DNA from 3 places in the Paenibacillus sp. 01T424 genome. Region 3 is predicted to be linked to each of the others. Evidence: a T-box and tRNA genes for the amino acid it is inferred to sense, from the RefSeq annotation. Region 3 holds a T-box; the other regions hold tRNA genes.
The links. The T-box of region 3 lies ahead of AC1DPK_RS25480 (alanine--tRNA ligase). A T-box ahead of a tRNA ligase gene usually reads a tRNA of that ligase, here a tRNA-Ala.
Positions count from the first base shown of each region.

Region 1: it has a tRNA-Ala gene. The T-box ahead of AC1DPK_RS25480 (alanine--tRNA ligase) is inferred to sense a tRNA for this amino acid. The anticodon was not compared.
Region 2: it has a tRNA-Ala gene. The T-box ahead of AC1DPK_RS25480 (alanine--tRNA ligase) is inferred to sense a tRNA for this amino acid. The anticodon was not compared.

Region 1 is NZ_JBFTPZ010000059.1:15,592-21,936, forward strand. It holds gene mutM (DNA-formamidopyrimidine glycosylase) at 1-428, shown strand, start outside; gene AC1DPK_RS30360 (MntP/YtaF family protein) at 569-1,291, shown strand; gene coaE (dephospho-CoA kinase) at 1,307-1,903, shown strand; gene AC1DPK_RS30370 (lytic transglycosylase domain-containing protein) at 1,900-2,466, shown strand; gene AC1DPK_RS30375 (alpha/beta-type small acid-soluble spore protein) at 2,574-2,792, opposite strand; gene nrdR (transcriptional regulator NrdR) at 2,936-3,418, shown strand; tRNA gene AC1DPK_RS30385 (tRNA-Ala) at 3,462-3,537, shown strand; gene AC1DPK_RS30390 (FMN-dependent NADH-azoreductase) at 3,848-4,474, opposite strand; gene AC1DPK_RS30395 (DUF3238 domain-containing protein) at 4,545-5,129, opposite strand; gene AC1DPK_RS30400 (DUF3238 domain-containing protein) at 5,232-5,816, opposite strand; gene AC1DPK_RS30405 (MarR family winged helix-turn-helix transcriptional regulator) at 5,968-6,345, shown strand, end outside.
Region 2 is NZ_JBFTPZ010000002.1:201,160-219,506, forward strand. It holds gene AC1DPK_RS02895 (carbon storage regulator) at 241-441, shown strand; gene AC1DPK_RS02900 (flagellin N-terminal helical domain-containing protein) at 599-2,968, shown strand; gene AC1DPK_RS02905 (response regulator transcription factor) at 3,254-3,961, opposite strand; gene AC1DPK_RS02910 (sensor histidine kinase) at 3,980-6,121, opposite strand; gene AC1DPK_RS02915 (hypothetical protein) at 7,009-7,170, opposite strand; gene AC1DPK_RS02920 (endo-1,4-beta-xylanase) at 7,284-13,346, opposite strand; gene AC1DPK_RS02925 (endo-1,4-beta-xylanase) at 13,675-14,151, opposite strand; tRNA gene AC1DPK_RS02930 (tRNA-Ala) at 14,381-14,454, opposite strand; gene AC1DPK_RS02935 (family 4 glycosyl hydrolase) at 14,701-16,089, opposite strand; gene AC1DPK_RS02940 (helix-turn-helix transcriptional regulator) at 16,265-17,116, shown strand; gene AC1DPK_RS02945 (TetR/AcrR family transcriptional regulator) at 17,401-17,991, opposite strand; gene AC1DPK_RS02950 (ketopantoate reductase family protein) at 18,141-18,347, shown strand, end outside.
Region 3 is NZ_JBFTPZ010000039.1:68,049-74,076, forward strand. It holds gene AC1DPK_RS25475 (S-layer homology domain-containing protein) at 1-3,038, shown strand, start outside; T-box leader at 3,230-3,473, shown strand; gene AC1DPK_RS25480 (alanine--tRNA ligase) at 3,583-5,463, shown strand; gene AC1DPK_RS25485 (hypothetical protein) at 5,516-5,728, shown strand.

The sequences.
Region 1 (6,345 bases), on a different contig from region 3:
TTGAGCCAGCCTTTACGCTAGAAGCGCTTCGCGGGAAACTCGAGAAACGCGCGACTAAGATTAAGCCGCTATTGCTTAATCAAGAGCATATTGTCGGTTTGGGCAACATCTATGTAGACGAAGCTTTATTTCAAGCACGTATACATCCGGAGCGAACACCTAGCACATTGAAGCCGGCCGAATGGAAGCGACTTTATGAAGCGATACGTTCGACACTGGGAAATGCGGTTGAAGCAGGCGGTTCGTCTATTAAATCGTACGTTAATGGACAAGGCGAGATGGGAATGTTTCAGCATCAGCTGCTTGTATACGGCAAGAAGGATGAGCCTTGTCCAACCTGTTCAAGACCGATTCATAAATTTGTTGTTGGCGGCCGAGGTACCCATATTTGCAATAAATGCCAGACACTGCACGCATCAGGAAAATAATACGAACTGCAGCAAATGTTAACCAGCATGCACAGTCAAATACTCCCCGCATATGATAAGTGTGTTACGAACAATAGGCGGATGTCTACTTACAGCTTCTTGTAAGCCGGATCGCCGCTGTGCGGGGAGGGACTAAAACATTGTTCGCGCATGTAGTTTCACTATTAGTTCTTGCTGTTGCTGTTAGCGTAGACGGTTTTGGTGTTGGCGTTACTTACGGTTTGCGGAGGATCCGCATACCGATCGTGTCAATACTGATTATTGCTTGCTGCTCTGGTATTATTATTTATTTGTCCATGCAGGTTGGCGGATTGATAACCACGTTCCTGTCTGAATTCGTTGCGCGTCTCATTGGCGCATGTGTCCTCATGCTGATTGGTGTCTGGGCGCTATTGCAGCTTAGACGAAACAAACAGCAGCAGGATGATGTGAGGCATGAGCACGTAGAAACCGCAGTACAAGAAAGTGCTGCTTCGGCAGAAGCTGGCGCAAAAACACATGCCGGAGAGATCGCGAGTGCTGCGCTTGTCGTTATGGTAGAGCTGAAGCGTCTAGGGCTCGTTATTCAGATTTTGCGCACGCCACAGTCGGCTGACGTCGATAAATCAGGCACCATCTCTGCATCGGAGGCCGTCATGCTTGGCTTTGCATTATCACTTGATGCATTTGGAGCTGGACTTGGGGCTGCGTTGATCGGATTGCCTTCCTTACTTACGGCTTTAACGATAGCGGCGGCAAGTGCTCTTTTTCTTGTTGGCGGTATCCGTTTTGGCTTTCGTTTCTCCGCTTGGAAAGGCATGCAGACATTAGCTATGCTGCCAGGCATATTATTAATCATAATCGGAATCATGAAGCTGTTATAATTTGAGGTGAAAAGGATGATAATCGGATTAACCGGCGGTATTGCCAGCGGCAAAAGCACAATCGCAAACATGCTCGTCGAACGCGGTGCGCTGCTGGTCGATGCCGATCAAGTCGCAAGGGAGGTTGTACTTCCCGGGGAACCAGCATTAGAGGCAATCGCCTCTACGTTTGGACAAGCTGTCCTTGAAACGGACGGTTCTCTTAACCGCAAAGCTCTCGGCGAAATTGTGTTTCGCGATAAACAATCATTAGCAAAGCTTGAATCCATAACCCATCCAGCTATACGGGCGCGGATGCAGCAAACCATACATACTTACGCAGAGCAGTATCCAGAACGATTAGTAGTAGCTGACGTGCCGCTGCTATACGAGACGAAGCAGGAGCATCTGTACGAAGGCATATTGGTCGTATATGTACCCGCTGAGCTTCAGAAAAAGCGCTTAATGGAACGAAACCATTTGCCTGAAGAAGAAGCAAGCCGGCGCATCGCACTGCAAATGGATATTGAGCAAAAGAGACTGAAAGCGGATTGGGTCATCGATAACAGCGGATCGCTGGAGGAGACGAAGCGTCAGCTGGATGAATTTTGGAAAAGTAAGTGTATGCCATGAGGGTATTCCAAAAGAAAAGGGTGCTGCTCGTCCTGCTGCTTGGTTTATTGACGATTTTATTTCTCAAATCAGATTGGCTTGCGGAGTGGATGTATCCGGTTCATTACAAAGAAGACATTCGTGCAAGTGCTTCTAACTATGGCATTGAGTCGCATTTAGTGGCCGCGATTATTCGCAGTGAAAGCAATTTTCAGACAGGCAAGGAATCGAAGAAGGGTGCACTGGGCTTAATGCAAATTATGCCTGATACGGCTGCATGGGTCGTTCAAAAAGCAGGATTTCAAGCCGTAACGGATGATATGCTTATGAATCGTGCAGACGTTAGCATTGAGGTTGGCGCGTGGTATTTAAGATCTCTTAATCAACAATTTGATCAAAATAAGATAGCTGCAATTGCTGCATACAACGCGGGTCCAGGAAATGTTCGCAAGTGGCTTGACTCGGGGACTTGGGATGGAACGATCGAATCGGTTAAAGAAATTCCGTTTGGAGAAACTAGACACTATGTGCAGCGAGTCATTTACTATTATAATAAGTATAAGGACTTATATCCGAGTCTTTAATGGATGATCCTTAACGATAACGAAAATAAATGAAGCCTTGGAGGCTCGTCTCTTCATGGACGAGCCCTGCCAAAGCTTCGGTTATTCATACAACTTTTAATGAATCATTATTTGTATTGACCAGCAAGGGATTGCTCGGCAATTTGCACTAGGCGACGGGTAATGTATCCCCCGATGGAGCCTGCGTCTTTTGTAGCCATGTTGCCGTAGTATCCGTCTTGCGGAATTGCGATGCCTAGCTCTTGAGCAACTTCATATTTCATTTGGTCAAGGGCAGCTGTCGCTTGTGGCACTACCAATTGGTTACTGCTGCGGGATGCGCTCATGTATGTTCACCTCCTTGCGGTTGGTAAAAGTATTATGTGCAAAAATCTGAACTTCATTACAGGAATTACATGGAAATTAAATTTTTTTTTCGAAGAGTCCATTTTTGAGGCTCAAGCGACTAAGAAAGGAGGCAATACGCATCATGAAATGCCCATACTGCGACTATGCCGGAACGAAAGTATTAGATTCCAGACCGGCCAACGAAAACAAATCCATTCGTCGCCGCCGTGAATGCGAAAAGTGCAGCCGCCGCTTCACGACATTCGAAATGATTGAAGAGACGCCTCTGATCGTCATCAAAAAAGATGGCAGCCGTGAAGAGTTCAGCCGTGACAAAATATTGCGGGGTCTTATCCGCGCCTGCGAGAAGCGTCCGGTACCAGTGGAGCGTCTAGAGGTAATCGTATCCGAGGTTGAGAAGGAGCTGCGCACAACGGCACATGCCGAGGTTGATAGCAGCGATATTGGTGGAATCGTTATGAACGAGCTTTATCCTGTAGATGAGGTAGCTTATGTCAGGTTCGCATCTGTTTATCGCCAATTCAAGGACATCGATATGTTCATGAAGGAGCTCAATAATTTGCTGTCCAAACACCCGCTCAATGGTATGATAGATAAAGATTGACAGTTTTGACGACCCTGTGCTAAGATCAATCTTGTCGTCATTTGGGGCCTTAGCTCAGCTGGGAGAGCGCATCGCTGGCAGCGATGAGGTCAGGGGTTCGATCCCCCTAGGCTCCACCATAATAAACCATTCAAACCACTTCTGTTGAAGTGGTTTTTTTATTATTTGGTGGAGCCTAGCAAGGGGCAGATCGCGCGCACGAAGCGTCAGTGTAGGAGCACGGCATCGAAATTACCGCTATGCTTTGCTTCATACGGATAATATCTGTGAAAATATAATCAGAATTTCGATCCCCCAGGGTTCAGTCCGTGCGGACGTAATGAAATGAGTGGGCATCGAAGGAAAGTAGTAAGAAAAGCCAATAAAAAAGCAGTACCACCACTATAAAAGTGTTGATACTGCCATATTCAGTGATAATTGTTTTACTAGTTAGAATTTACTTGCTACTTTAAGAGCTTTTTCAAGACCATTCGCAATGATCTCTTCTGCTTTTTCTGGGAATTGATTGTGGCCTTCTATCACAATTGTCTCTATATCATTTACTCCGAAGAAGCTCATCATACTTGCTACATATTTAACAGCCATTTCAACGTCAGCTTTTGGTCCTTCAGAATATACACCGCCACTAGCGTTTAATAATGCAATTTTCTTATTCCCCATAAGTCCTACTGGACCGTCTGGTGTATATTTAAATGTTTTACCTGCTCGGTTTAAATAATCAATATATGTGTGTAGCACAGCTGGGATTGTTAGGTTCCATAATGGGAAACCAAACACAACTTTATCAACAGCAAGGAATTGATCTAAATATTTATCAGCAACAGCTACTGCTTTTGCTTCTTCTGCTGTTAACGCAAGTCCTTTACTTGTTTTAAAAGTGCCATTAATCATATCTACGCCTACATATGGCAATTCATCCTTGTATAAATCAAGCTCTATTATTTTATCATTTGGATGCGATTCTTTGTAACTCGCAAAAAATGCATCATATAATTTTACACTGACCGATTGATTTGCTGGGCGATTGTTTGCTTTTACGAATAAAACTGTTGTCATTTGTTCCTCCTGATGTTCACTACTCTAAGGTGTTTTATTTTTAATTACTAAAAAGTTCATCATATTGGGTTCACAATATCTTTTTGAATCTATACTCCATATCCCCACCCATAGCTGCAGGTGTATCACCAGTTTCTCTGAAATCATGAGTATAAATTTGTTCAAACGGACCCCAATTTACTTGCTTATAAAATTCATAACAAGGGAATCCATCGTGTTCCCCTTGAATGTCGACAATACCATCTTTTTTGACAAGTACAGTTAATAGATAGTCAACAGGAGGTGCTAATACATTTAATGGGTTGCTAGCACTTGCACTCATTTGAAATTTGACCTCGTCTGACTCCCATACAATATCCGTGCACAAAATGCCTTCCGTACTAGCTTTTCCTGATCTTTTATTAATGGAACCATCAGGAGTTGTGATTTTTTCTGTTGTTATGCCAGTATTCACATATGTGAAAATTTCTTTTTTGTAGAAATCTACAATTACTTCTTGTTCAATTCTTGAACGCAAAGTGTTTACTGCATAAGGTGTAAACTCACGTGAGTCACCTTCGAATTCGATTGTGTTACCCGTTTGAATATCTTTCCTAGGTTCAGTCCAAGATGTTGGAATAAATACACTTGCTCTAACTTTAACGATAGTAGTCATGAGAATACACCTCTGTAATGTTTAATATTATTTTTCGTATGGTTAAATGCTTGCTTTTCCTTTAATATTTGCTGTTTACAATCTTCTACTTAATATTTATTTCTAGAGTGTCGCTTTGAAATTGTATTCCATTTCCCCTGCTAGCGCTGCTGGAGTGTCACCAGTTTTTCTGAAATCATGTGTATATATGAATTCAAATGGACCGAAATCTGTTTGTTTATAAAATTCATAGCAAGGGAACCCATCATGGAAACCTTCGATATGTGCATCCCCACTTTTGTTAACGTTTATAGTTAATACATAGTCAGCTGCAGGTGCTGATGTATTCAAAGGATTGCTGGCACTTGCCCTCATTTCAAAAGAAACATCATCAGCGCCCCACATAACATTCGTACATACAATGTTTTGTGTATTTGTTTTTCCTTTTTTATGTTCGATAGAACCGTCTGGATTTGTAATTTTCACAGTCGTAATACAAGCATCTGCAAATGTGAAAATTTCTTTTTTATAAAAATCAATAATCACTTCTTGCTCTAATCTTGATCTCATTGTATTTACAGCGTAAGGTGTAAATTCGCGTGCATCACCCGTATATTCGAAGATCCTTCCAGTTGAAGGATCTTTAATAGGTTCCAACCAAGCATACGGTGCAAATACACTTCCTCTAATTTTAACGATATTAGCCATAAGAACCCTCCATAATTTATTAATTTTGTCTCGGTGAATTCTATTTCTTTCACAATCGTAATATAGTCAACTTGATTGACTATATTACGCATAGTACAATGAACTCTGAACAAAGTCAACCTAGTTGACTTTATGTAAGGAGGTAATATGTATGAATAATCAATTTTTTAGTGAATTAGATCTTACATCCCTTTTGTCATTATCTTTTAGTGTATCGATTAATGAACTACATAACAGATTGAGTGAATTGGGATTTGATGATATTAGACCTGTACATGGTTTTATGTTTAAATGTATCAATCCTAATGGAGCAACAGGTATAGAACTAGCCGAATATTTAGGAGTTACAAAGCAAGCTGTGAGTAAAATGGTGGATTATCTCGAGCAATGTGGTTATGTAATACGCAAAGCTCATCCCACTGATAATAGAGGGAAAATTATTATTTTGACCGAACGAGGTTGGTTAGTAGTGAAAGCAAAAGAGAAGATTCTAACTGAGATTGAGCAACGTTGGATTGAAAACATTGGA
Region 2 (18,347 bases), on a different contig from region 3:
GATTACTCATGGACGAGTAAATACGCATGTAGTTTCAAGGAGGAACATTTGAAACAGATGCCTATTTATTCGTCTTTTTGCTGTTTAAATGTAGTTTTTTACAATTGAATACTTATTAAATAATTACGAGACTTAGGATGAGCAAATGAGTCGCCGTCATTCTTCAGGAGGAAGAAGGGCAGTGGTTTGTTTGCTCATTTTTTTATGTCAATTTACTGAGCGGGATAAGGGGATGAGCTAATGCTCGTGTTAGGGAGAAGACCCGGAGAATATGTGCTAATCGACAACAACATTATGGTAAAGGTCATTAAGAGCGATGAAGGCCATTTACGTTTGGCGATTGAAGCACCAAAGCATATTTCTATTGTTCGTGGAGAGTTATGGGAAGAAAACAATATAGCCTTAGAAACGGCAAAAAAGGTCGAAGCTCCTGCCACTTAAGGACGAGTGGTGAAATCAAGGAAGATAACAGTTTGACTTACAAATCCTTGTTTTGGATTAGCGCGCAATCCACCAACGACTTGTGAGTACAGGGTATGCGCTTCAAAGGATGCCAACGGATAGGCACCTAAAACACACCACATGGAGGTAATGAGAAATGAGAATTAACCACAACATTGCAGCACAGAACACGCATCGGCAATTAGCAGGTAACACAGGAGCAACAGGAAAATCTTTAGAGAAATTGTCTTCCGGTCTTCGTATCAACCGTGCGGGCGACGACGCTGCAGGTCTTGCGATTTCCGAAAAAATGCGAGCACAAATCCGCGGATTGGATCAAGCACAGCGCAACGCGCAAGATTCGATATCCCTGATTCAGACGGCAGAAGGCGCTTTGACCGAAACACATAGCATCCTTCAACGTATGAAAGAACTCGCAACGCAAGCTGCCAACGATACGAACACTGCTGATGACCGTGGCGAAATTCAGAAGGAAATCAACCAATTATCAGCTGAAATTAACCGTATTGGTAATACGACCGAGTTCAACACGAAAAAACTGTTAAATGGGGACATTTCGGAAAAATCCGGTGTTGTAACGATTGATAAAACAACTAATCCTTTCAATGCGGGAACGACGACTATTTCGAATCCGGATTTAGATAAGAACAGTTCTCTGAAAGCAGGAAATTATACAGTAGATGTTACAGACACTGTAACGAAATCCGCAACCCATACTGCTGATAATGCAATTAAAAACGTTAGCGTTGGGGCAAACTCAAGTCTTAACAGCGGCGATTATGAAATTCGTATTGGCCAAACGCAAACGAAAAATGCATCGCTTGATACTCCGGCCGGCTCTGTAACAGGCGTTTCGATTGCTCCTACTTCTACTTTGGCTAACGGTGCACATGAAGTAACAATTACAAGAACAGATTCTGTTGCAACCGGCGCATTCACCGGTGCCAATACAGGCCTTACGGCCGATGGTATTACGGTTACAGGTAACAATTCAGTGTCTGGAAGCTTTGATATAAAAACTGTAGGCGTTTTAGGTGCGGTAAACAATGGTACTGTTGCCGCAGGTGCGGCTGGTGCCCTTACTTTGAGTTTAGATAATTCTTCGGCACTGAGCAATGGAGTAGGATATCAACTTGCTTATGCAGATGAAGGCAACGGTATTTTTAGTGTTCAATTAATGGATACCGACGGCACTACAGCTTTAACAGACAAAGTTATTCTTGATAACAACGTACAAAATTATCAATTCAAGGCATTGGGAACATCTAATGACTTCGGTGTGAGCTTTAAAACCGCTACTGGGGTTAACACCACATTAACTGGAGCTAACGCAGCCGGAAATCACCAAACATTTGATGTAAGCAGCACGGTTACATTAAGTCAAGGCGGCAGCACTGTAGGTACTACATCTATTGCTGCAGGTGCTGCTGCAGGTAGTGTAACAATTGGAGATTTCACGATTGCCCACGGCGTTGGTAACACAATTATCAATGGAACTGATAGCTTTACTGTCACTAATGAGCTTGCAGCATCATTTGACAGCGGACCTGACGTAACCTTTACTGCCGGCAGCACAGTTACCTTCGCAAACGGAGTAAGCATTGATACACGTGCTGATAGTACAACGTATAGCGCTTCTAACACTTTTGACCTTACCATTGGTACCGCAAATGCTTATACTGCAACAGTCCACGATGCCAATGGCGGCGTTGTGGTTGGCACGCAAACTTTAACGTTTGAGGATGGCGGCACTTATAACCTGGGTAATGGCGTAGATCTTACTATCGGTACACTTACTGGCCCTACTACACATGGATTTAGCGTTACTGCTGCAACAACAAAAACCGCTACGCTGACAAACACAACAACTGGTGATACAACTAAGAAATCTGATATTGCAGCCAACTCCACGATCGATTTTGGAAATGGCCTCAAAGTAAATATTGGCGCAAAAACGAATGGTCAAGCCGCTTTTACAGTTGAAGGTGGTGTTGAGGACAAATCCTTGTCGATGCAAGTCGGAGCAAACCAAGGTCAGTCCTTGTCCATGAATGTTACAGACATGCGTGCAAGTGCTCTCGGGTTAACTTCTTCTGATACATCTGCAGTAATTAAAGATAAAAATGGAAATGTGATTACGGGTGCTGCTTGGACAACTACGAAACAAACCAATAATGGCACTAATAACGTTAATGTTGAGTACTCCCTTGATGTTTCGGATGCTACTAAGGCTTCTGGAGCAATTGCAGTACTAGATAATTCCATTAATGCTGTATCCGCCGAACGTTCCAAATTAGGTGCATACCAAAATCGTTTGGATCACACCATTAACAACCTTGGAGCTGCTTCTGAAAACCTTACTGCCGCTGAGTCGCGTATCCGTGATGTAGACATGGCGAAGGAAATGATGGAGTTCACTAAGAACAACATTCTTACTCAAGCAGCACAATCTATGTTGGCTCAAGCGAACCAACAGCCGCAAGGCGTACTGCAATTGCTCCGTTAATTCCCTGAAATTCCGAAGGGGTTTTCCCAAAGGCCCATTTATAACTTTTCGGTTTCCACTTATTACTAATTTTACGTGTAAAAACAACCTCCATCTCCACTTTATCATAGGTGGAATTGGAGGTTGTTTTGCATGAAGTCTGGGATCCTCTCCAGAACGTCTGCCACGGATTTCGCTCTATTTATGATACGGTTCAGCTCACTACAATTAAGGCAGCTTGGTTCTATCCCTTCTAGCTGCAGTGTGTTAGCGGCAGTCGTGGTCACACTACCAACCTTAACGCTACTATGTTCTCGCTTGTAACGCACTTCTGGCAACCAGCATATATCCGGCCCCCCGAATCGTAATGATTCTCTCAGGATTGACAGGGTCAGCTTCGATTTTTTTACGTAAATTACTAATGTGTACAGCGACGGTTCTCGTATCCTCCAGACTCTCCATTCCCCAGATGAGCTGAAACAACATATCGACAGTGACGACACGGTTAACGTTTTGTGCCAAATAGGACAATAGACTGAACTCTTTTTTCGTTAAAAAAATGGTTTCACTACCCATGATGGCGGACTGTGCGTAGTAATCCAGCGTCAAACCCGGAAACTCTAGCAGTTGTTCCCTTCTGCCCGTCGACACTCTGCGAAGGTGAGCCTTGATCTTGGCCATGAGTACTCCTGGACTAAACGGCTTGGTCACATAATCGTCGCCGCCATAGGATAATGCGCTGATTTTGACCTCGTCCTCCTCACGGCTGCTCAGAAACACGATCGGCGCATTCGTGTAGAAACGTGCGTTCCTACACCAATCAATGCCGTTTTCATTAGCCAACAATACATCCAGTACAATCAAATCCGGCTCGAACGACGTAAGCAGTTTCATGGCTTCTGCCCCGCTGTAGCTGTAGGAGCATATGAAGCCCTCACGCTCGCAATACACCTGAACAATCTCGCATATATTGGGATCATCATCGACGATCATAATTTTGTGCATGTCCATCATGCTGTCACCTTCTTTCTTCTACAATACAAGAATACAAGGAAGCGATACATAGAATATTGCCCCCGTCTTGCCGTCGCTCTCCGCTCGAATCGTCCCTCCATGCGCTTGGACGATTTCCCTGCAAATCGCCAGCCCGAGCCCGCTGCCCTCTATACCCTTCTCCAGGCCCGGTCGATCATACCTGTAATTACGATCGAAGATTTGCTCGAGCTGCTCTGGGGGAATACCTGTGCCTGAATCTTGCACGCTAATGATTGCACGGCGGATATGATCCTCTTCTTCAACAGCTAATGCAATACGCACCGACCCACTGCTAGAAGTAAACTTCATCGCGTTCGACACTATATTAAACAATGCCTGCTCTAATCTTTGCACATCCATTTCGACAACAGGCATGTCAGGGCGTTGATCTTCCACATCTCTGAAATCCAGCGTGAAATCCAACCCTGCGTCACGCACAACTAGCTCATATTGTTCATAGAACCGGCGCAAGAAGTCAACCACATGAACCTGCTCCATTCGGTACGAGACTTGTCCCGTCTCCAAATGCGACAAGAAGGACAACTCCTCGATCATGCGGTTAACCCTTATCGTGTTATCCCGGATATACTTCAAGTACTGTTCATTACGTTCCGGCTTGACCCTGTCCTGCACAGCTTCTACATAACCAAGCATACTGGACAACGGCATACGCAGATCGTGCGTTATATAGGCAAGGAGCTTCTTCCTCCCTTCCTCGGAGTGAAGCAACCGGTCATACGACGTGCGGAGATCATCATGAGCAGCGGATAGGGCCTGTGTGCGTTCCTGCACGGTTCGTTCCAAATTCAAATTCATTTCGGTCAGCTTGTTGTTAGCATCCTGCAGTTCACGTGCAATCCTCTCCTCGTTCGATGCCGCCCTCGTAAATCTCGAAGAAAGCAGAATCATCTGTGCGATCGTAAACACCAACAAACCAAGCGGAGATGTATTTCCGATCAGCGACCATTCGTTGTAATATAAAAAATCGTTGACGACAGTAACTAAACCAACCACCGACACGAGCAGGAAGATTAGCGCTCCCTCCATACGCCGCATAGCCGCTTTGACTAGCCCAACCATCAGATAAACCATATGCAGAAAAACCATCACACCGATCATCAGTAACATTTTGGTATATAGAAGTGCAGGGGTCACCACAACAACGATACAGAATGCGCCGGTAACGATCCGCGTGACAAGATGAAACCAACGCGACACATAATTCGGAAAAATGCTATCAAAGTACATCGTCATGATATAACCAATGCTGCAAAGAATCAGGTATTCGATCTTGAACTGCAATCCCCATGGAAAAGATGGCCACAATTGTGTGAGTAAGAGCTCGCCGACCAGCAAGGATCGGATACCGGACAACGTGGTGAACAGACCAAAATACAATGGAGCCCTGTCTTTGCGTCGCAGTCCGAATAACAGCAGATGATATACGCCAATCACAAGCAGGCCTGCGGTGGTGAACATTTCTGCGGCGATTCTCAGATTTGTCCTAACCGTTAACACATCACTGCCGCCGAGCTCTATATACTTGGTGATGCCGCCTCGCTTATGATGGAAGTTGGCTACTTGCATAACCAGCTCTACCTTGTCATTCTTGGGCTGAAAGAACACCAGCTTCGTTGCCAGATGCGGTGTCACGCTGCTCTTGTCCTGACCAACTACACCAACCTCTGCCAACAGCTCGCCATTAACCCATAATTTATACGCATGAAAAATGGTAGGCATCCGCAGAGCAAGCCGCTCATTCCTATCCTGCTCGCTAAGCTTTATGACCACCCGAAAGGTTGCAAAGCCTGTACCGTTCAGCTGCTGACCATCTAATTGATAGCCTAACCATGACCCCGGGATGCTGATCCAGCGATCATGATTTCCGTCCCTTGCTAAGCGATTCTGTATGTCCTCAGGCGACAGCAGCTCTTGCCAATAGAACGCCCAGTCCCCTTTTAACTTTACCGGATTCTCACTGACATGGGCCTGCGTTATATCCAGAATGCCTTTTTCACTTTGGAACTTAGGGGAGTCCGGTGCAGGGACGACGGCATAGCTTACAACCGAACCAATAACAAGGGCAGCAATTATATAAAGCAAGATAGAACGAGAACCGAATCGGAGAATACCCCTCATTATGAACCCAACCCCAATCTCCAAGAGCGCAATAAGTAAGTCGATTATCTAAATCATATCATCATTATAGGTAAATGTACCCTGCAAATATCTACGAGGCGTTGAACACAAACATTACGATGAGGTCCTTTTTTGAACGTAAGAAAAAACCGTCCACCCCCGGACGGTTAATTAACATGCAAACCCATGTTTTAAGCAAGAAGAATATACCGGGTAACGAAGTAGACTCACCGATGCAGATCATAGTGGTAGATTCAAATACATTCAAACTTCAATATACAGGTAAATGCGGCTCTTAACTACTACTTTCTTACGAGTGACATACAGCGCCCCACATGTGCCGAGTGCTCAGTGTGAACATTACCTAATACGATGTACCCCCATCTTATGAACGTCTGACTACCGTACTTTTACAGCTTTATAGTGGAAATTATAATTATAAAGCCGACACCTATCATAGAATAGGGCCACATAAAAACACACCAGCCCTGATGCGGACTGGTGTACTATGGTGAATGCGAGGGGATTAGAACAAGTGTCCGCTAAGTCTTACTATGTATTAAGAAGTCCCTTAAGGTCGTAGGGTGTAAGGCTTCTAACGACTTGATTATTTATATAGTGCTAGTTGGTTTTAACGAGTTTTTCGCATTTCAACATGCATGTCTACCGGAATAGACAGGACTCACAACATGATTTGCACATATTTTATCCAGTGTTATTTGATTTTAATACAAGAAAAAGAATCACTGATCTGAAATGTATAGACCATCAAGTCAATAAAAAAACAATAAGATGCAATCAAGCCTCATAGTATCATTCCCCTTATCTATACTTTCTAGAGAGTGTTCCTTTATGCTTCTCGATAATCGAACTAACAATAGAACGACCTAACTTATAACACCAGATAACCGATAAAGTTGTCTCCCTTTTACGAGCGTGTTTTTACTCAGTTTAAATCTACTAACAGCGTACTTCAATCCAATTCGACCGCTCTCAATCTCTTGCACGATGGCTAATTTCTCTGAGGCACTAATTTTATTTTCGGGCATGAAAAATGCTCCCCTCACAGCAAACAGGTTATATATTATTTCACCTGTCTACCGTATGGGGAGCATATCAAGATTCAATCTGCAGAGCAGCCTCTTTAGGCTATCTGAAACTCTTATTTACTCCAAATTCGTTGCAGGATAACTGCCGCTTCGGCGCGAGTGAGAGAGCTGTTCGGCGCCAATATGCCGTTTGATCCTTGCACGATACCGGCATTGACCAGTGCTACAACGCTGTCTTTCGCGTAAGAAGCTACCGATGCCTCGTCGCTGAACGCATCCAAAGTGCCACCTGTCGGCAACGCTTTGCCTGCGGCTTTCGCCGCGCGCGCCGCGATGACCATCATGTCTTGACGCGAGATCTTGCTGTTTGGATCGAACAGATTGCTGCCCGTGCCTTGAATGATGCCGAGCTGCGCAGCGATCTTGACCGCATCGTAGTAGTATGCGGAGGAATCCACGTCGGAGAACATCGTTACGGAAGCATTGTTACCTTTAAGCTCCAATGCGCGAACGAGCAGCGACAGGAAGTCCGCTCTCTTGATGGAAGCATTCGGATCGTACGCGTTCTCACTCGTGCCGTTAATGATGCCGCGAGATGCCATCGCTTCGATCGCTTTCTTCGCCCATGGTACGGACTGAAGATCTCCGAACGATTTCACGACGAACGCAACCGCATAGATACTGAAGTGAGTCGTCGAGAATTTGACCGTACCGCTTGCTGCATCGTAGCGGGCATTCGGCACAGGTGTCGCTTTGCCGCTGCCTTCGATGTACCAGATGATGATGTGATCCGGGTTGCTTAGCTCTTCAGCCGTCGGCGTGTAAGGTACGGATACCGTTACAGGCGCGTTCGGGTTGTTCCAAGCGACAACGGAGTCGCCTGCCAAAACTTCGAGGCTAATGACCGGATGGTTACCGATTTGCTGGCGGACGTCATTGCTGAGTCCTTCTGTCGAGACCTTGCCCAAGCGAACCGATACGAACTCGGAGCTGCCGACGTTCGTGCCTGCCAGCATGTTGCCAGGAAGCTCGACCGTGCCGTTCACCGTCTTGATCGCAAGTACTGTCGATCCGGAATCTTTCAGGCTTTGAAGCGGCAATTGCACGTCGTATGAATTTGCGCCTGCTGTTGCAGGAATGTCGATCGTAACTTTTTTCTTGCCTGCAGCGTTAGTTACAACTTGATCGAACGCTTTCTGCAGATTGCCGGCAGAGATGTTGGACGATGCCTTACCGTTATTCACGGTAACTTTTGGTGTGATCTGGCCGTTTTCAACCGGTTGTTCAGTCACCGGAGGAGGCGTGTCTGTACCGGTCTGAGGCGAAGCGGCTCTCGTTGTTGCAGTCACAACTGGTGATGCATCCGACACCAATTCCACTTTAACTGCCTTCACGTAGTAGTAGTACTTCGTTGAAGCCTCCAGACCCGTATCCGTAAATTCGGAAACCGGTACGCCGGAAGCGATTACCGTGAAAGAACCGGATTCGGACGTTCCGCGATAGACGGAGAACGTTACACTCGTGTCTGAAGTGGTGTTCCAATTCAGCCTGATTGAGGATTGGCTTTGAGCATCAGCCGTCAATCCCGTAGGTGCCGCCAAAACCTCCTCAGGAGGCGTTACAACCAGAGGAATCGTCGTTGCAGTCACAACTGTGGATGCATCCGACACCAATTCCCCTTTAACTGCCTTCACGTAGTAGTAGTACTTCGTTGAAGCCTCCAGACCCGTATCCGTGAATTCGGAAACCGGTACGCCGGAAGCGATTACCGTGAAAGAACCGGATTCGGACGTTCCACGATAGACGGAGAACGTTACGCTCGTGTCTGAAGTGGTGTTCCAATTCAACTTGATCGAGCTAGCGTTCACGGCAGAAGCCGTTACGTTCGCAGGCGCCGCCGGTGTCGTTGCAGGAGAATTCTTACCGAAAAGCGTAAGCACTCCAAAAACGGACGTGTCTTGATAACCTTGGCCGGTCAAATCGTTCCATGCGGCAACGCTCTGACGAGCACCGTTTTTACCGTCGTTGATTTGCACGTCAAAGCCTAGCTTCATGTTGTTTTCCGGCGTGATCGATGTTAACGGTATTTTCATTTCTACCGTGTAGTTCGTTCCGGAAAGAGAGGTGGCTGACTCGAAACCGGCTGCTTTGCTTGACGGATTAAAAGTTGCCTGGTTCATATAGTTTACTCTGTATTGTCCATCATCCGATTGATAGGAAGCTGTCTTACCATTATTCTCGTCTACGAACACTTCGACGGAATCTTGTTCATGCGCGTTCGGGCTAGTACTGTCCAGTTCCGCATTATCAGTAACTTGGATTTGCAAATACAGGTTGTGATCATCCCAGAGCGCTCTGGCTACACCGCGTGCACCTTGCCATGCCATCTGGAACTTGTTGATCGAGACTTCAGGCGCATCGCTCCAGATCGCGTCAATGGTTCCGTCTATGACCGGCGTACCGTATTTAGCGGAAGTTTGACTAGCGGTTGCCGAAGCCGGCGGGTGCTCCGCTATGAACTTGCTCGGATCGATAACGCCGTAATAGGCTTGTTTCGCTTGCAGGTTGTTATCGAAGAGCAACGGCGGTTGTTCTTTTCTCCAGCTCGTCGCGTCGTTCAGACCCCAGAAGGTGACTCTGGCGATATTCGCGGCGTGCTCTTTGTAAATTTGGAATAGCTGCGCGTACAAGTAGCCTTGCGCGATTGCTTCCTTTTCGGTGATCGTGCCGCCGTTGCCGGCCGTTATGTCCAGCTCGGTAATGCTGATCTCAACGCCCAAGGAAATAAACCGCTCCAACGACGCTTTAACGTTGTCCGGCTTCGTGTTGACGTTATAATGCGCCTGCATGCCGACGCCGTCGATCAGCTTCTTGCCCGGATGCGTAAGTGCGTACTTGTCGTTGATCTCTTTCACCATATTGTAAATGGCCGTAGCTTTGTTCTGGTTATCATCGTTGTAATCGTTGTAATAGAGCTTGATATCCCAAGACGGGTTTGCGTCCAGCACTTCTCTTGCCGCTAAGAACGCTTGCTCCACGTAATCGTTACCGATCGCCGTTTTCCAAGGAGAGGTGCGCAGGGCAGCAACCCAATCCGTCGGATTAGAAGGATTGTCGTTCATCGCTTCGTTGACGACGTCCCAAGAAATCAAATTGTTGCCGTATTTGTCAGCGTAGTGCGTCATAACCGTTTGGATGTGCGTTCTCATATTGGCGAGTGCCTCGTCGCGGCTCAAAGGTGAACCGTTCGAAGTAGTCATCCACGCAGGCGTCTGCTGATGCCATACGAGCACATGGCCGTGTACTTTCATCCCTGCGGCGATCGCTTTATCGACTAGCGAATCCGCATAAGTGAAAGTACCTTTCACCGCCTGTGTCGCATCCGGTTTCATGGCGTTTTCCGCCGTTACGACATTATGATGCAATTTGAGAAGCTCCAGGCGAGTGCCATCGAAATCCGCCGCGGATACCGCGTTGCCGATCAAGAAATCGTCTTGATACTTTGTCTTGATTGGCGTCAAGTCTTTTTGTACGGAGATAGGGATTGAGCCCGTGTTCACAAAGCTGATATCGTCGATGTAGAAAGAAGCAGTCTTGTTGCTGGAGCTCTCGACGTAAATGGTCAAAAATTCGTCGCCTACGCTGGAGTAACGATAGGTGCCTTCAAGCTTCACCCATCCGTCTGCAGCACTCACGGTTTTTGCTTGTATGGTATTGTAGCTGGCGGTGCTGCCGTTGCCGACTTGCGTGGACAACTGAAGCTGCGAGCTGGTCGGCGAGATCAGCTTGACCCATGCCGTTACTTTGTACTCGCTGCCTTTGTCTACGTTCTGCTCGACGCGAATCGTCGGACCGTGCCAAGAGTCGGTGCGGTCTGCTACTTTCATCGCATAAGAACCGTTGTCGGTATGGTTGGCTTCATTCGTAACGGTCAACGTTTCCGTTCCCGCGCGGCCGACAAAGCCGCCATTCGATTGATCCTCGAACGTTACGGTATTGAATGGCACTGCAGGTGTTCTAGCAGGCTCGGCGCCAGGCGTAACGTCTTTGATTACGAATTCGTCCATATAGAAGTCGGCTTTCGCCGTGGCGGTTTCGTCTGAGTCGTAGTTGTTCGCTTCGATCCACACTAGGAATTCGGTCGTGTTGGCTGGTACTTCGTAGCCTTTCACCTCGAATGTCTTCCAGACGGAGTTCGTAACGACCTGGTTTTGGATAATCCATGGGTAGCTATCCGTACCGCCGGATTTGACTTTTGCGCCTAAGTGGTAGTTATCGGTTCCTTGAGCGGACCGGAGTTTGAACGAGATATCGTATTTATGACCGGATACCAACTTGCTGGTCAAATTAAGCGATACGGCGCTCTTTCTGTCCGAACGGACCTTATACAGAAGGGATTTCGTTCCCTCGGATGCGTAGTCGGACGATACTACCGCAGTACCGGTGCCGTTCCATCCCAGATCCGTCCAACCGCCGAGCTGACCATCCTCAAAGCTTTGGGACAGGACGAGGAATCCTGGAGGAGAAGCTGCGCTTGTCTGGCGAATGACGATGTCGTCGATCGCGAAGCTAGTATTTTTACCGGCGTCTTCGGATTCGAAGTAGAGTTTAATTCCCGTAGCGGCGCTGTTATATGTATAAGTACCGCTCAGTTTCACCCAAGCGCCGTCGGTGACCGTCGTCAACTCGATTACTTGCTTAAACTGGTCGTTGCCGGTTAATCCGGATTGCTCAATCGATGCCTTTAGCTGCGTCGAAGCCGCTCCGGTATCCAGCTTGGCGTAGGCGGAAATTTCGTAATCCGCGCCTTTTTCAAGCGTATCCGTCAACACTAGGCTCGGGCCGTGGTAATTTTGGGCACGTTCCGTCACGAGAAGCGCGTTCGAGCCGGAGTGGTGTACGGCATTCGTTACGGTCGCCGTAGCGCCGTTGCCGGTCCACCCATTTTTGCCGTTTTCGAATTTCTCGACAAGAACGGCCGGTTTGACGACTTTCACTTGGAAATCGTCGACGTAGAAACTAGCGGTTTTACTGCTGCTGCTCTGTAAGTAGACTTGCAGGGCATTGGCGTTCATGTCGTATGTATACTCGCCTTTGACTTGTACCCATGCGTCTGCTGTTACCGTTGCCGCGGAGCCTGGATTCAGGTACTCGTTGGATGCCCCAGTCTGTTGAGCGCCGAATTGGATTGTCTCGGAGCCGGTCGATCCCTCTTTGAGTTTAACCCATGCGGAAAGCTCGTAAACTGATTCCTTGTTCAGTATGCCGGTGGCGGCGAGGTTAAAGCCCGGGCCGTTCCAGTTGTCCGTTCTTCCTTGCACCAAGATACTGCCGGTTCCGCTCTGAGCGGCATTGTTCGAAGCCGTTACAGTCTCGGTACCACGCTTGAACCATCCTTGCGTGCCGTTCTCGAAGTCGTTCGAAACGACGACGTTCCCGATCGCTTCCGGTGACGGAGGCGTAGGTCCGCCGATCGCGGCTGCGAAGGTATTTAAAGTATCGTCTTTCTTAATGAGAATACGTCCCATCGCCAAGGCGTCGTCATCGCCGCTCCAGGCTTTGAAACCGACATTAATTCCGTTCTCCGTCGCGGCTGCTTTTACGTCCGCGTTGTAGTTGCCGTAAGGATAGGCAAGAAGGATCGGATCTTTGCCGGTAATTCCTTTCAAGAACGTATTAGCGGATTGGATTTCCGCGGCCGCGGTCGCTTTGGTGATGCTAGTCGTCCATACAGCTTGATCATGCGTCTTTGTATGGTTTTGAAGACTGATGTTCGGGTTGTTTTTCAGCGTGTTCAATTGGCTCAGCGTCATTCCCCAAGAACCGATATTGTACTGCGTCAATACTGGAAGCGCGTTTGTAATAAAGTCCGGTGTCGCGTCATCGAACGTCAGCAGGATCGGTTTCGAAGGAGCGGTTGCCCCGTTCACGATAATGTCGACGTACTGTTCCGCGGATACGGTGGTATAGCCGTTATCGTTCAGATACTTCATTTGTTTTTTGAAGTTGGCTGTGCTGTATTGATAATCTCCGGATGGATTATCGGTGATTACATGGTACAGGATGACAGGTATCGTTGCGCTCGCTGCATTCGCATTTGGAGCATACCAAAATTGCGGCACTAACAGTGCAGCGGCTAACAGTGACAGCAATAGCTGTTTGAAGCGTCTACTCATTTGATGTCCTTCCCCCTATAATGGATTTTGATGTTACCTAAAGCGCTTTCAATCTTGATGTTGAATGACTTCTCCTTCCCGTATCTTCAATTATAATGAGCGTTTTAATAGGGCGGCACCTAACGAAGTAGAGATTCTACTATAAAAATTAAAGAAGATATTAGATCCGAACTTATGAACCACAAGCTAAATACAAATAAAAGGATATATCTCATAAATGAACATAATTCAGTAGTTATTGCTATTTCATTTTGGAAAATATGAAGGCTGTAACAGACCACAACAAAATGAGGATGGCGCAGAAACAACCTCATCGCCATCCTCATTATTAGTTAATGAAACCTTTATTTACTCCAAATCCGTTGCAGGATAACTGCCGATTCGGTGCGAGTGAGGAGGCACTCGGATCGTACGCGTTCTCGCTCGTGCGGTTGTTTTCGGTAGCCTTATCGAATGCTTTTTTCAACATCACTTCGTTGACGACGTCCCACGAGATGATGTTCTGCATGCTGCTCTTGTTGAACTTGCTAAAATGCGTGAGAACCGCGTTAATATAGTCTTTCATGTTCGTATACGCCCCAGCCGCGGTCAGTCCTGGGTTGGACGGAGTCAGGTCGGAGTCGGAGATCTTAGCGTTGTTCAGCCACGGAATCGTTTGGCTTTCCCAGACGAGCGTATGCCCATGTATTTTTAGGTCATTGTCTATCGCGCTTTGAATTTCCGTGTATGCTTCTAATGGATCCTCTTCACCATCGCCAACCCCAAGCTCCCTAAGAGCCTCAGTATTAGCGATAAACTGCGGCAGAGTTACTGATCAGCATGTTAGCTACACCTCTAGTACCACGTCCACTCAGCATGTGTGACGTTACAAAGAATCAAGCATTTGATTTCATTTTAGTAATTATGTAAAATAATTGCTGAATTTCAGCATACATACCTAAACTGTTCAAATGTTCTCAGTTAGGGATTTGAAATATCCAAGCACAAAATAAAATAAAAAAAAACGGCATCTCTGCCGTTCTGATGATAAGGTATGGTGGAGCTAGGCGGAATCGAACCGCCGACTGATCGCTGCCAGCGACCTATTTCCCCCCTAAACTATAGCCCCATATTTAGTTGTTAACTTTTATGGGTGTTAAACTGGTAATGGTGTTCTCCCAACCGAGCTAATCCCCCGTGTTATTTCTTCGCCTTACTTTGTCTTACTTTTAGGGAAGTGTAACCAACCATCTCGTACTCCCAACTGAGTTAAACCTAATAAAAATAGCTCATGCAATTTCAGCATGAGCTATTTCAAGTCTATTGTTTTGAAAATATTGTTTAGGCATTCAGATTGTATGTTTGCCGTACTTGTTTACTCGTACCAATATTCGGGGATGATCTCCCTTTCCTGTTCCAACAACTCTTTAATAATTAAATCCGCATCATGTATGGAATTCACAAGCGGATCGATCATCATCGCTCTTCTCAATTTCGTGAAGCTCCGTTCCACAACAGCCTCCGCAGTCAGTTCGTGCGTATCCAGCACCAGCTCCTGCATGCCCCGGATTCCCCTCGGCATTTCACCCATATGAAGCGGTTTGATTCCGTCCATGCTTACTTCGCTTAACAACTCAAGGAACGAGTCGTTATTCATGTTGGTCACAGCACCGTTATTGAGCGTATTAATAAAGAACCGCTTGTTCAAATTCCCCACCATGTTTTCGATAATATCCGTAGCGTGATCGGGTCCGAAAGATTTCATATAATCGGCGATAGGATTTTTCCCTGAGATGAAGTCATCCACTTGCCGCCACATTTCCTCATGCCGTTTATACCGGTCTTCCGTTTCCCAAATCGATAAAGGCGGGATGACGTCTTCCTTCTTGCCAAGCCCCTGCCAATACCGGACATATTCTTTGGTATGGGCCGTACATGTTGGAATATACCCGAAAATGTTATAAAGTTCATAAGTGATTGCATCGTTATAAAGTGCCTTTGCTCCTCTATCCCCACCGTTGTTTTCCGTTCCTGCCGACCTCCTTAATGCCTCGGCAATCGGAGCCATAACATTCTTTCCGTCATACTCCGCCTTAAGCAGCCAGGTGAAATGATTGACACCGGCAACGCGGAAATCAAATCTCCGATCGATCTCCTCATTGAATTCACTTTGATCCTGAATGATACCCGCTCGAATCGCGTAGTAAGCTTTCTTGTTCGGCATGTGATGGGAGTCGCAAAGCGCAAAGGATTTAAGTTTCGGCGCATATCGGCTTAACGCGATCCCATGGACGGTAGATGGATTGATGTAATTGATTACCCACGCATCCGGACAAAGTTCCTCAATGTCTTTAGCGCATTCCATAATGACTGGCAGCTCTCTCATTGCCCTGAAGATTCCGCCTGGACCGATGGTATCCCCAGAGCACATCCGAATTCCATATTTTAAAGAAACCTGGCAATCGATGCCACGGTATTTGACGGTATCCTCAGCAAAGCTGAGAACGACGAAATCCGCTCCCTTCAATACCTGTCTCCTATTCGTCGAGCCTTCCACTTTAAGAGATACATTGTTTTCCTTTGCAACCATTTCAGCGAGCCTTACCATCTTGGATAGTTTTTCTTCATCAGTATCTACTAAAGAAAGTGTTCCGTTATTCAAATATTTAGAGTGAACCATTTGCCAGATTGACTGCCGCCCAAAGAAAAGACTCCCAGCCCCAATGATAACTACCTTCGGTTGTGAAACATTCGAATCCATCATGATCAAGTCCTCCTAACTGGTTATAACCTAATTATAGGAGAATGGTTTAAAAGTAGAATATGAGATAGTTTCACTTTCATGTCAAATAGTACGAATATTTGTGATTAACAAATCCAGTGATATACTAAAATAATATGAGCAATGTCTTCTGGTTGAGGAATGTAGAGGGATGCCAATGGATAAGAATATGACGGATATGGGGATTCTCAATGAATTGTCGGAATTGATCTCGCTTCGAATGAAATCCTTCTTTGAGCTTACCCACGACACGAAATGGATTGAACACAAGGCACACACCGACTATGATCTTTGGTTCATTCAATCGGGAATCGTTACCATTACTATCAATGGTTTTGAACATACAGCAAACCCGGGAGATGTGGTCTTTTTTTACCCAGGGGTTCCCTATATGGCAGCAGCTAGTGATAAGGGATGCCGGTTTATTTACATTCATTTCGATTTTGAAATCGGCAAACAACAACGAATTCTAAACGATTTTCAGCTCTCGGGGGTCATACCGCAAGAGCTGATCCGGGAAGAAGCCATTTTGTTCGGCAAAGCCTTTACGCAATCGAATCTATTACGAAGCATACCTGGGAACCGTTTATATTTAAAGGCTTGTCTGACGGCCGTTATTGCCAAAATTATTGAACTCCACGGGCTTGGCCAATATACCGGCACATTTCTGAATGGGAGAACGTCAAGAAAAGTACAGAGCAATTTGGACGTGTTGCAGCCAGTGTTCAAATACGTTAATAACCACCTTCACAAATCTATTAAAATAAAAGAGCTTGCAGCGTTTGTAGGCATATCAGAAAAATATTTTATTACTTATTTCAAGAAAGCCTTGGGCATTACTCCGGGACAATATATTTACCAGATTAAAATGAACAGGGCGAGAGAATATTTGAACGAAAAGAAATATACGATTCAACAAATTGCTAACCTTCTGGGTTATCCTGATCCGTTTACCTTTTCGAAATCTTTTAAAAAATACTATAACGTTGCACCGTCAAAGTTCGAGTAAAAAGCTGTCAGAGGACATGCCCTTAACAGCTTTTTGTCTCCCGTTTCTGCTCAGGCACGTAAATAACTTGTTTCTCATTAACCCGATAGCGATCGCTGAGGTTCGAGCGTAATTTATATGAATATCATCAATAAATTGATAAGATGGGGATCCTTTATCAGCATCTAACCCTGAAAAAACCACTATAGATCATAAAACTGTATATCAAGAATGCGCCAATGGTACCCGCCAAATGGCAAGATGAGCCGGTATTAAAGTCCCTCATTCTCTTTCTCCTCGTCCCCTTACTTTTTATTCGAATCAAGGCGCCGCGGATTGACCGTGCCAAAGATATGATACGGTGTTATCCCATTTGCAAATAGGCTATCTACCAACTTGACCAATTCTTCCGACGATAGATCTTTGCCGTTTCGTATCCAAAGGCGAAACGTAGATATTAATGTTGATATGTAAAACTCAATTATGTATGGTGCTAAGACATCATTTGTTGGAAAGTCCACAATCAATCTCTCAAAGGGAATTTCTCTTTTCAGGCGTTCAATAAAATGAACAGAACCATAGTCTCCCAAGAGGGCTTTAAGAACTGAAATTTCCTCTGCATTTTCCAAGCATTGAAGTGCATCTTGGAAAGTATGTGTAGAAAACTCTCTGCCTGCCATTTCCTCGTTAATGGATTTCAAGACACGCTCTTCAACGCAGTCCAACAACTCATAGATATCCGTAAAGTATTGATAAAATGTACTGCGATTATATCCTGATTGGTTAGCAATCTCTTGAATGGATATTTTTTCAATTGGTTTTTTGCTATATAAATCACAGAATACATTTATAAATGTTTGCCTTGTTTTGTCCGTAATTTCAGGTTGCTTTTTCATTATTTTCCTCCATTTGTCTGTTCAATCGATTATACGACAAATATTAAAAATCTGATGGTTGATGAGCGTATAGTGAGTCTATACAATAACATTATACAACACGTTGTTTGATCAATAACAAGGATTAATATATATTTTTAGGAGGCAATATGAGAATTTTATTCTTCGGTAGAGGTGTAATATCGACCCAATATGCCTGGGCTTTTGAAAAGGCAGGGCATACAGTTGAGTTTTACGTTAGAAAAGGGAGAAAAGAAACCTTCGGAAGCAACATAGAGCTTGAAATGTGGGACGCACGAAGAGGGAAACAGCTAATAAAAGAAAGCTGGAACGTCAAGCTGCATGAGGAGATGAGC
Region 3 (6,028 bases):
TCCATTTGAATGATGATATAGGTAATCGCGGTGCGTTTCGGTTAGAAAGCGAGAGGTATCCGAATTTATCAAGTATAGATGGTTTTTATACGAAAGAAGAGTTCCGCGATTTGCAGCGGTTAGGTCAAGATTATGGTATTAATATTATACCTGAAATCGATACGCCGGGGCATTCGCGTGCTTTTACGACATTAGATCCTTCTCTGGGGAATGATTCGCATCTCGACGTCTCAAAACCCGAGACCGTGGAATTTGTCAAGAATTTGTGGAGTGAATATCTTGATGGCTGGAAAGGCGGAGACCCTACATTTCTCGGTCCTGATGTTCAAATTGGAACCGATGAATACAAAGGAAACACGGAAGATTTCAGAAAATATATGGATACCATGATCAAATTCATCAATAGCAAAGGGAAACATCCTTTGTTGTGGGGCGGATTGCAAGAGTACGCCGGTAAGACACCGATCAGCAATGAAGCGACCATGGCGATCTGGCACTTACCGTATGGCGGACCGCAGCAAGCAATCGATCTTGGTTATAACATCATTAACATCAATAATAGCTATTTATATCTCGTACCCCGACTATATGCCGATTATTTAAATACGTCACTCTTATATCAGGAATGGGAGCCTGTAAAATGGTACGGTGCGACGCTGCCTTTTGGCCATCCGCAATTAAAAGGCGGCATGTTCGCACTTTGGAACGATATTTCGTATGAAGCGGGGCTATCGATGGATGATACTCATGTCCGCTTGGTCCCTGCCATGCAGGTCCTTTCCGAGAAAATGTGGCACGGCGCGAGAAGCGATGTAGACTACGACACCTTTGTGAAGACGGCCGCGAAGATGGGCGATGCGCCGAATACCCACCTTTCCTATGATGTGAAAGTCAAAAATACGGAAGGAATCGTCCTTGATTATTCGTTCGAAAACAATTCCATCGACGCATCCGGTAATGGATACGATGCAAGAAGCAATAACGTCGATTTTGTCAAAGGAAAATATGGGCAAGGCGCCCACTTCAACGGCGGTACTAGTTATTTGGATACACCTCTCAACAGCTTAAACTTTGGTTGGACCGTCTCCATGTGGATTAACCCGGATGCGGACAATCCGGACGATACCGTATTAATGGAATCGCCTGCGGGAACGGTAAAATTAAAGCAACACGGCACCAAGGGTAAATTAGGATTCTCTAAAGAAGGATATGATAGCGCATTCAATTACAAAGTGCCGGCTGGCCAATGGACTCATCTTCTCATCACGGGGGACAGCAATGGCGTCTCGCTCTATGTGAACGGGAATGAATACGTCGAGAAGCTGGCGCAGCCAGTGCAGCGCATTCAGACGCTTGTCCTGCCTGTCGCGAAAATCGGCGGCACAACCAACGCGTTCAAAGGAACGATCGATAATCTACAAGTCTATAATCGCTTCATTCCGCTGCTCGATGTGAACAACTATGCGCTGCATCAGGTAACCGATGCCTCGGGATTAGAGGCGGCATGGGTACCTTCGAGCCAAGCCGTCGATGGAAATATGATCACGCGCTGGGCGAGTACGTACAAAGACGATTCGTGGTTCACCGTTGACTTGGACAAAACGCAAAATATTAGCAAGGTCGTCATCGGATGGGAGACGGCCGCGAAACGGTTCAAGATTCTCTATTCCACTGATAACGTAACATGGAAAAACGTGATGGCAGACGATCGAATTCTTACGGCCAGCGATAAACGAGAGACGAGTACGGTGGAATTCGCTCCGAAGCAGGCTAGATACCTGAAATTCCAAGGAATTGAACGAATGCCTGTCTATGGCGAATACTACGGATATTCCATCTATGAGTTCGAAGTGTACGGCGATGATCTAATGGTACCCTACAAAGAATTAATTGATGCAGCCGAGAAATTGATCAATTTGAACAAAGGGAACGAGGAGCTTCGCAAACAATTGATGTTCTTGTTGGATCGATACCCGTATCATTTCGAGACAGTAGTGGATACTCTGCGCGATCTGAACGCGAGGTTGAAGGATTCTATCGATAAATCGGAACCGAAACCTCCAATCGACACTGATAATCCTAGACCTGGCGTGAAGGAAGGCGAAGCGACGATCAAAGCCGGCGAAGCGGGAACGGTCAGCTTAGGCAAGCAGATTACCGTTTCTGTTCCGGTAGGCGCAGCGAAAGAAACGATGATGCTGCATCTGAAGAAAATCGACAATTCCGCTGACTTGCTGACGCAGCAGCCGAATGCAATAAGCCCGGTGTTCGAATTGTCAAAGGATGTGAAGGGCGGCTTCGATAAGCCGATTCAGATCAGCTTGACGTTTGATGTCAGTAAGCTTGGCAAAGATCAACAAGCATCTGTGTTCCAATATGATAAAGCAACAGCGCGTTGGGTGGAATTCAAAGGCACGGTAACGGATAGTACGATTCAAGCGGATACACGTAATGTCGGTATATTCGCCGTCTTTGCCGTCAATCGTAAGTCGAACGAGCCGAGTCCGGCCTTCAAAGACATCGCAGGCCACTGGGCTGCCAAGGATATTCAAGCAGCCGTGCAGCGAGGAATGACGAACGGATATCCGGATGGAACATTCAGACCGAATCAGTCCGTGACACGCGCGGAGTTCACGGTATGGCTCGCGAAGGCGATGCAGCTAAGCAACGAAAGCAGTACGAAGGCGTTCGTAGATCAAGCCTCGATCCCGATATGGGCGAGTGAGGCCGTGGCGCAAGCTGTAGAGCTCGGACTCATTCAAGGCTATGCTGATCAACGGTTCATGCCGAATCAGCCGATCAGTCGCGCAGAGATGGTGACGATGGTCGCGAGAGCATTGAAGCTGTCTATCGACGCAAGCGCAAGAACGAGCTTCGCAGATGACAAGCAAATCCCGGCATGGGCGATCGGAGCCATTGATGCAGCTGTGCAGCAAGGCTGGATTCAAGGGCGTGGCAGCAATCAATTTGCGCCGAATGCATCGACAACACGCGCCGAATCGATCACTGTCTTATTGAAAGCATTTCCAAAGGTATGAATAAAGAAGACGCTCATCATCACCAAGAGATGTTGAGCGTCATTCTCATTCAATTTGGCTAAAGTCAGAGGATGCGAAGCAACCGAATTGCCAAAGCTGATGGTAGTATCGACAGACTTATACCTTATTGAAAATAGTGGAATTAATTGACAGAGCAAGTTGAGTGTGATAGCATTGCTTTAACTTAAAACGAAAAGGCTATGATGAGAAATAGTAGCTATTAGGGATCTCACAGAGAGAAGATGGCTGGTGCGAATCTTCATTGATCTAATAGTGAAGCAGTCTCGGAGCTGTGAACCGAACAGAGGAATCTTAGTAGGCTTCAACGGAGTTCCACCGTTATTCAGGAAACAATATCGGAGATATCCCGTATTGATAGAGTGCAGAGAAATCTGAAATTAGGTGGTAACACGGACATAATAGTTCGCCCTAAGTTGACAAGAAATATGTCAGCTTAGGGCTTTTTTGTTTTATTTCTTCTCGTTCGAATATTTGCAAAATAATTTTCCGAGAATAATTAACAATTGAAATGGAGGTATTGAGCATGGTGAAAATGACACCAGATGAGTTAAGAAAATCATATATTGATTTTATGAAAGGAATAGGGGCTAGCCAAGTGCCCTCTTCCAGCTTGTTACCAGAAAATGATCCCTCAACGTTGTTTACAGGAAGTGGAATGCAACCTATGGTTCCATATTTATTGGGGGAAAAGCATCCGATAGGTAATGAGATTGCTAATATTCAGAAGTGTTTAAGGACAGTGGATATTGATGAAGTAGGAGATACGTCGCATCTGACATTTTTTGAAATGATAGGTCGATGGGAGTTTAAAGCAAATGAAAATAACTATAAGAAAAAGCAAATCGATGCCATTTGGAATTGGCATATTATCGAATTAGGAATTGATCCTGGCAGGCTGTATATCAGTGCTTTTATAGGAAGTGATGATTTGAATATACAGAGAGATACGGAAGCCATTCAAATCTGGTCAGAAAAATTTAAATCAGTTGGCATAGAACCTATCATTGAAGATGATCCCTATCAATATGGGGCATCTAGAGGTGGGAAAATTTTCTTATACGATGAAAAAGAAAATTGGTGGAGTCGAACCGGAAATCCATTGGATATGCCTGTTGGTGAACCGGGTGGGCCTGATAGTGAAATGTTCTATGATCTTGAACCAGGCGGTGATTCACTGGATCATCCTGCTTCTGTAAGCGAGAGGTTTTTAGAAATTGGGAACAACGTATTTATGTGTTACAAAAAAGAAGACACAGGATTTGTAAAAATGAAAAATCCCAATATTGATTATGGAGGCGGATTAGAAAGGGTTGCAACAGCCCTTAATGGTGACAAGGATATTTATAATACGGCTTTCTTTCTTAATCCCAAGAAAAAATTGATGGAGTTAAGTGGTAAACAATATACTGACGATTTAAAGTCGTTTAGAATCATACTTGATCATGTGAGAGCGGCTACTTTTCTAATTAATGATGGTGCGGAGCCAGCTAATAGTGATGCAGGGTATATAACAAGAAGATTATTAAGAAGGGCAATTCGTGCAGGTAAAAAAATAGGTATACAAGGAAGTTTTGTGGGTGAGTTGTCTGAAGTTTATATAGATGAAGCAACAGCTTATGAAGATTTGATCGGTAATAAAAAGAAAATTATCGAAATAGTAAATAAGGAAGAAAATCTTTTCTATAGAACTTTACAGCAAGGAGAATTTGAAATACAAAAACATCTTAAGAATAAGGGTAAAGTGACAGGTGCAGATGCCTTTTATTTTTACGAAACATATGGGTTTCCCTTGGAGTTGACGGAAGAGTTTCTAACTGAAAGTGGATATAGCATGGAGGACAAGGCGTCTTATATAGAGGCGGCAAAGAAACATGCTGAAAAGAGCAGAACTGCTTCTGCGGGTAAATTTAAAGGTGGATTAGCTGAACATTCAACAGAAACAACAGCGCTGCACACGGTATCTCATTTATTACTTGCTGGTTTAAGGGAAGTTTTAGGTGATCATGTTCATCAACAAGGAAGTAATATTACTTCAGAACGATTACGGTTTGACTTCAACCATGATGAAAAACTTACGCCAGAGCAAATAGCTGAGGTGGAAAAGTATGTGAATGAAGCGATTTCATCAAAAGCAGTTACCTATATTTCAGAGCTGCCTAAAATTGAAGCGAAAGAAAGTAATGTTGAAGGGAATTTTTGGGATAAATATCCGGATATCGTTAAGGTGTATACAATCAAAGATAATGAAGGGAAAGTTTGGAGTCGAGAAGTATGTGGAGGACCTCATGTAGAAGATACAACAAACTTAGGAAAGTTCAGTATTAAAAAAGAACAATCTTCTGCTGCTGGAGTTAGAAGGATTAAAGGAGTAATTAATAAATATTTCCAGAACGCGGAACAATAGCTGATGTTTTAGGATTGCCATTTGTAACAACGTTATGAGTTGCCGGGAATCCATGATGAATGATAAATCCGGCAATCGAAGTGGTTTGACAACGATTGGCCTTTCCGTTGGCGGTACGGTACCGGAGCACATTATTCAAAGAAAAAGCAATTCGGATTATATCCGAATTGCTTTTTTACTGCAAGAAAGGGAAACTTATAAAAAAACAGAACGAAAATCGAGCTATATGGTGTATGACACTAAATGTCGGATGACAAGAATATGAGCCGATTAATTACCGCGTAAATCGCGGTTTTTTTATTTTATCGGTACATATTCTTGGCAATGTGCAATGTCAAGAATATGTACCGAATGCCGAAAAAGGCCAAGAATGTATAGCGATTGCCGATGAGCTATTTATCATGTGTTGGGCTTGTTTTACAATAAAATAAAGACTCGGCCTCTGTTCTGCTGGGCGTTAAGCTAACGGGCAGTTTAACGCAACAATTTGGTATGAAAGGGCGTCATTTAATTGGGGTATAATTGTAACCAGCTTACAGTTTAATTCCATCAATTTTATTGTTAG